3 regions of the Limibacter armeniacum genome follow, and region 2 is predicted to be linked to each of the others. Evidence: riboswitches for the same ligand, from Rfam matches in the RefSeq annotation. Region 2 holds a riboswitch; each other region holds the start of a gene.
What was found. Region 2 has a riboswitch for cobalamin ahead of V6R21_RS05420 (DUF5074 domain-containing protein). Riboswitches for the same ligand answer to the same signal wherever they lie in the genome.
Positions count from the first base shown of each region.

Region 1: another riboswitch for cobalamin. It lies ahead of metE (5-methyltetrahydropteroyltriglutamate--homocysteine S-methyltransferase); the one in region 2 lies ahead of V6R21_RS05420 (DUF5074 domain-containing protein).
Region 3: another riboswitch for cobalamin. It lies ahead of V6R21_RS02195 (ribonucleotide-diphosphate reductase subunit beta); the one in region 2 lies ahead of V6R21_RS05420 (DUF5074 domain-containing protein).

Region 1 is NZ_JBAJNO010000009.1:1,126,587-1,128,838, forward strand. It holds gene V6R21_RS22380 (DJ-1/PfpI family protein) at 1-510, shown strand, start outside; cobalamin riboswitch at 665-854, shown strand; gene metE (5-methyltetrahydropteroyltriglutamate--homocysteine S-methyltransferase) at 1,040-2,252, shown strand, end outside.
Region 2 is NZ_JBAJNO010000006.1:169,106-171,357, forward strand. It holds gene V6R21_RS05420 (DUF5074 domain-containing protein) at 1-1,191, opposite strand, end outside; cobalamin riboswitch at 1,370-1,553, opposite strand; gene V6R21_RS05425 (alginate export family protein) at 1,711-2,252, opposite strand, start outside.
Region 3 is NZ_JBAJNO010000002.1:282,606-284,857, forward strand. It holds adenosylcobalamin (AdoCbl) riboswitch at 907-1,049, shown strand; gene V6R21_RS02195 (ribonucleotide-diphosphate reductase subunit beta) at 1,041-2,123, shown strand.

The DNA of each region.
Region 1 (2,252 bases), on a different contig from region 2:
TCCCTCGCTGAAAAAAATAACACTAAGCTTTTCAATGTCCACACAATTGGTGAATCAGAAAGTGTAATCCATGCAAGGAATGGCCTTAAAGTAGTCCCCAATTTCAACATACAAAATCATCCAAAACTCGACATTTTAATTATTCCGGGCGGATATGGAGCTGAAGAAATTACTATAAAAAACAATACTATACTGAATTGGATAAAAGACCAGTATCAAAAAGTTGAAATAATGGCATCTGTATGTACTGGTGCTCTTTTATTGGCAGAGTGTGGAATTTTGGATTACAAAAAGGCAACGACACATTGGATGGATATAGATAGGCTAGAAAATGAATACCCCAATGTTACAGCTGTACGAAACACAAAATTTGTAGATGAAGGAAACCTGATTACTTCAGGTGGAATTTCGGCCGGAATCAACATGTCCTTTCACTTAGTGAAAAAGCTATTCGACCATGAAACTGCTGAACTGCTGGCGAAGAGAATGGTGTATGATATTGAATTATAATTTCAGAGTCTCTTTATCTTCACATGTAAATAACTTAAAATTTAAAACTTCTGACTGAAAGTAGGTTACCTATCAAATCATCAAATAAACCCTAATTATTTTCAATACTTAAAAGTAAAATACCTAACTTTCTTGCCAGAAAGTTCTTTATGTAATTTCATCAAACGGAAAAGGTTACGCTTAGCTGTGTATTAATAGGGAATCTGGTGTAAATCCAGAACTGTCGCGCAACTGTAAGTAACATAAAAGGCTTTTGCCCTTGTGATCCACTGTTCATTTTATGAATGGGAAGGACGGTAAAAGCTGTTATAAGTCAGGAGACCTGCCTATTCCGCTATGACTTTGCTTTCGCGATTTGAAGCTTTAGGTCAGGTCTGGTGTATTTTTTAAGCAAGACATAGGATTACTGTGTTTTGTTGATACTTCAGCACGTCCTTTTCTCTCCTAATTTCTTCAATTTCGTGTTTTGCAAAGCAGAAATTCTGCAATGAGCTTTTAACTAAAATTCAATCCTTAAAAGTTAAAAGAAATGCAAACACACATTCTTGGCTATCCGCGCATTGGTAGCAAAAGAGAACTCAAAAAAGCCTGCGAACAATACTGGTCAGGCAAAATTTCAGCCACTGACCTTATCGAATCAGGTCATACGATCCGGAAACAAAACTGGCAGTTACAAAAGGAAGCTGGCATAGACCTTATCCCATCCAACGACTTCTCTTTTTATGATCAGGTTTTGGATATGACATTAACTGTCAATGCTATTCCTAACCGCTATAAAGAAGTGGTTGGAGCCAAACCTCTCGACCTCTATTTTGCCATGGCAAGAGGCTACCAAAAAGATGGGGTAGATATAACAGCGATGGAAATGACAAAATGGTTTGACACCAACTACCATTACATCGTTCCTGAATTCAAGAAAGACCAAGAATTTCAGTTGCTATCCACTAAAATCATTGATGAATTTTCGGAAGCAAAAAAAATCGGAATTTTAACCAAACCTGTACTGCTAGGACCAGTTTCATACCTGCTTCTCGGTAAAGAGAAAGAGGAAGGTTTTCACCGAATTGAACTTATTCATAAACTCCTGCCTGTTTACCTTGAGATACTCACTCAACTACAGACTCTCGGTGCTGAATGGGTACAATTTGATGAACCATTCTTGGCTTTGGACCTAAGCAATTATGAAAAAGAAGTGCTTTTGGGTACTTACCGTACAATTCAAAAAGAGTTTCCTCAGCTAAAAACAATCATTGCGACTTACTTTGACGGTCTCAAAGATAATTTAGCACTGGCTACATCACTACCTGCATGTGCTTTGCATATTGATTTGGTAAGAAGTCCTGAACAACTCACTGAAGTATTACAGCAAGCACCTAAAGACCTCAGCATTTCATTGGGGATAATTGATGGTAGAAATATTTGGAAAAACAACTTCCAAAACTCTTTAGAAAAGATACAGCTCGCTGTTGATAAGCTGGGCAGTGACCGAGTTATGATTGCTCCAAGCTGTTCTCTTCTACATTCCCCTTGTGATTTAGAATTGGAAACAAACGAAGCTGTTCTAACTTCTGAGATCAAGAATTGGCTGGCTTTTGCCAAACAAAAAGTAGATGAAGTTGCTACCCTTAAGCAACTGGCAGAAGGCAATAATGATGAATCAATCATTGCTAAGCTACAAGCTAATATCGCTGCCAATGCAAGTCGTAAGACATCTACTCTTATCCACAACAATGCTGTTAAGG
Region 2 (2,252 bases):
TGTTGTATAATCTGAGGAGGCAACTTTTAGCAAGGTGGAAGGAGTTCCACTTTGAGCAACCCAAAGGTTACCGTCTGTAGCTTCAGCAAATCCGCCAATGCTGCTGCCGAACGTTTCGGTATGGATCAGTTGATCAGTTGTGATATCCACTACATACAGGTTGCTGCCTGAGTAAGTGAAAAGCTTGTTGCCAATCACGATCGGTTGTGCCTTGGCAGCACCAACGCCACTGATATTGGTGACAGACTTAGCACTGAAGTCAATGATGGAGATGCCGTTGTTGTCGCGGACATAACCTTTTGTGGTACTGACCATTGCCAGATGGGTTGGCCAGCTCAATGAAACATCACTGGTGGTGATGGAGTCAACAGCCACCAAGGTTTCTTTATCGGCTACGATGATATAGTTGGGACCATTCTGGGAAATGAAATACACATAGTCACCAAAGTAGGATGCCGACTGGGTGACATTGCTAAGGGTTTTGCCTGGGTTCAGAGATGCATAAGCGTTGGTGAAAAGCGTGTTGCCACCTCTTTGAAGGAAGGACACACTTCCCATTTCATTACTCATGTTACCTTCATTGACAATCAGGGCTCCACCTAGAAGAGGAGCGACCTCAACTTGTTGTGTCAGTACGGAAGCGTAGTCAGTACCCTGTGCTGTAAAAGTGATCTGCTGTAATCCAACATCTCTGAGTACGTACTTGAATGTGAGTGAGTCACTTAAAACCTCATCGTGGACTACCCATTTAAAGCTGGTAAGGGCAGGATTCTCAATATTGGCGAATAGTGAGATAGTATCTCCTACCAGGTAGAACTCATTTTCTGACATACCATTGATCTGTACACCACTGTTGACTTGCAGCGTTACAACATCACTGATGGAACCACTTTCATTGATGGCATTGAATGCGATATTGTATTCACCTTCTGCCGTAAACGAATAGGTAAAAGAAATGTCTGTGGACAATTCTTCACCATTAATTTCCCAAGTGTATGATTGTGCATCTTGTGCATCGCCAACAAAGGTAACCTCTTCGCCAACAAAGAATGCCCCATTGGTTTCGGGTGATAGAATCTGTACTGAAGATGGAGGAATAGGATCGTCCTTGTCATCACATCCTGAAAATGTAATACCTAGCAGAAGTAGCCAGGAGAACCATAGCATTGAGTGCTGTCTCAATAATTTCATTTACAATAAATTTTTGTGTGAAAAAAGAGACAAAAGCTTTGGCAAAAGGGGGATATTGAAGGCTCCACAAAAAGTGAGAATTATGCACGTATAGCAAGTAAGGTAATGCATACCTGAGCTATCATGTAATTCTGCAAAAGTATTGTGGTAGCATTACCTTAACTCCCGAAGGCAAGCATTTGTCGAATGTCGAATGGCAGGTCTTCTGACTTACTTCATGCTTGCGGCCTTCTCATCTTCCGAAGAAAACAATGGCAAAAAAGCGCAAACACTGTAGAAGCTTACAGCTGCGGGGACAGTCCCGGTCTTTCACCGGATTCCCTATTAAATCCTTGCGGATACCAATTCGGGCACAAATATAGAACTCAGTTTGGTTTATTCTTTTTTATGGAAGGTGATTTTCATCAGAGTAGCAAAAAAAGTGTGACTCAAAACTCAGTTCTTCTTAATAGGTCACAACTGAAAAAAGCTTCCGGAAAACGAATTCCAGAAGCTCAAGGAGTTGGTTGAATGATTCCTTTATAAAAACTTTGGTGTAAAATTGATCATGACCCAAGTCCAGTTTTGCATGCCTTTGATGTTTGCATACTTTCCTGTATCTGTATTGAATTGTCCTTTTACCTGTTGCATGGAAGTTGTACCAAACATCTGGGAGTAACCCGCTTTGAATGTGATGTTTTCTGCTAGCTTTTTGACAAATACCAAATCCAGTTCCGTACCTAGATAACTGCCAAGTGTCGCTTCAGGGTCAGCAGATGACAGGTCATATACATCTGTTGGGGAGCTAAAGGCGTGTAGGTGTGCCAGCAAATTACTGCTTTCGCCTACCTTGAAAGTGGTTTTCAGGTAAATATCCACCAGTCCACCACTTTTGTTGTTACCTCCACCGTTGTGTCCGGAGCCTACATAGAAGTAATCCATAAAGCCATAAAACTTGTGGTTGGTACCATAGAGTGGTGCCCAGCCTTCCGTAACATCAGTTGTGCCCTTATCATCACCACTGATATAATCCACTCCCAAAAGCGGTTTTCCTTTTAAACCTGTATGCTGTAAGCTAAGGC
Region 3 (2,252 bases), on a different contig from region 2:
AATCTGACTAGTTATTCTATGGTAAGTAGTTTCTTTAGTAAATAATAAAAGTGAGTGAATACTGAGTATTTCGTGTACCTGAAAATTGGGATAAGTTCAAACGTATACATCCTCAGTTAGGATCAAAATATTAAAGACCACTATAAACCTGTTTTAAAAATTATTGCCATAACAAGATGTAGCCACTATTTGGAGATATTTTTTATGTTACTATATATTTTTAAGTATATCTCATAAAAAAGTAGTGAACTGGTAAAACGTAAAGACAAATAATAATACTTGATAGTTTCAAAAACTATTTTTTACCATCATTAAATCATAGAATATTTTGTCACATTTTACACTTCTCCTAACATTTTATCATATATACTGAATAGGAAATTCTTGTATAAACCTGTAAAGTGTTAAGTGAATAGGTCAGTGTAGCAAGTGAAAAATTAATGCGCTAATAAGTCTTCATCTATACATAGAAGGTTTGTGTTTTATGAATGACTTTTTAAAGGTGAAAAAGTAGTGATTGCAATGGCTATTTATGCTACTGAATTATATCAATGAATATTTAGAATGTTAATAACAATAATAGTTCAGAAAAGTATAAAGAGATAATATAATTCTTGTGATATAAACCCTATTTATGATAAGCCCTCTTAATATGTATTCATGTGAAGTTTTATTATTTTTTACACTTTAACAATGTGTATACGCATGTTTTGTGCTGTATTTAATTGGAAATAAATAAAATTGAAAGGTGTTTTTTGGTAACTGATTTTTATAAAAAATGTTGTGTTAAAAATTGATTCTAATTCATAATGAAGGCAGTATAAAAACTTCGAAAAACGAGTTAGCCGCTTGCTATGAAACCAAAAAAATATCTATAAATTTGCGTCCCGGATTACACACCAAGTCACTCAAAAATTTTGGGAAGAAAAATAGGGGAATCGTGTGGGAATCACGAGCTGTAGCGCAACTGTGAGTGGCGTTATGCCATAAGCCAGATTACCTTTCTTGGTGTGTGGATTTTGCTTTCGCATCAAAAGCAAATGTCTAGATCGATCAACAAAGTCATTTATGCCAAAATGTCTCTGATGGGTGTGTTCTGTACATATTGCTGGTGCGAATGGTTTTCTCAATACAATAAAAGCAGCAATATGAGTATCTTTGACAGACGTATTAACTACAAACCATTTGAATACCCTGAAGTATTACAGTTTACAGAAGCAATTAACAAGTCTTTCTGGGTACATTCAGAAGTAGATTTTACTGCAGACGTACAGGATTTTCATTCTTACCTGAATGAAAATGAAAAAGAGGTTGTGAAGAGAAGTCTTTTGGCTATTGCTCAAATTGAGGTAGCTGTGAAGTCTTTTTGGGGCGACCTGTATCACCATTTTCCAAAGCCTGAATTTAATGGATTGGGAAGCACTTTTGCTGAATGTGAATTCCGCCATTCAGAAGCGTACTCCCGTTTGTTAGATGTATTGGGTTACAATAGCGAGTTTGGAAAACTAATTGAGACGCCTGTAATCCGTCAGCGTATTGACTATCTTTCGGATGCTTTGGCACATACTAAGTCTCAGGACAAAAAGAAATACGTTTTCTCGTTGATCCTTTTCTCTATCCTGATCGAAAACGTATCATTGTTCAGCCAATTCGCGATTATCCTTTCATTTACTCGTTTTAAGGGAGTAATGAAAAATATCAGCAACATCATTGCTTGGACTTCTATTGACGAACAGGTACATGCAAATGCAGGAATCTATATCGTGAATACGATCAAGTCAGAATTCCCTGATTTCTTCGATGAGGAGACAGTTGAAGAGTTACGTGAAATTGTGGCAGATTCTATTCAAGTTGAGTCAAATATTCTAGACTGGATTTTTGAAGGAGGTGAAATTGAAAACATCAGCAAGGAAAACCTTTTAAACTTTATGAAGTTCCGTGTTGATGATAGCCTTACTAAAATTGGCCTTGATAAACTTTATTATGTTTCTGACAGCAATTACCAGCCAATGGTATGGTTTGAGGAAGAAGTTTTTGCTAACAGTTTGGATGACTTTTTCGCTAAGCGTCCGGTAGAATATACCAAACATGACAAGAGCATCACTGCTGATGACCTGTTTTAATAAATGTTGCTAGCTGATCAACTGTATCCGAAATCAAGTTATAATAATTAGGAGGTTCTTGATCCAGTTAAAAAGATACTCTAAAGGAGAGGTGGATATAAACCCAATAATGCTACTTTTTTTTATCTC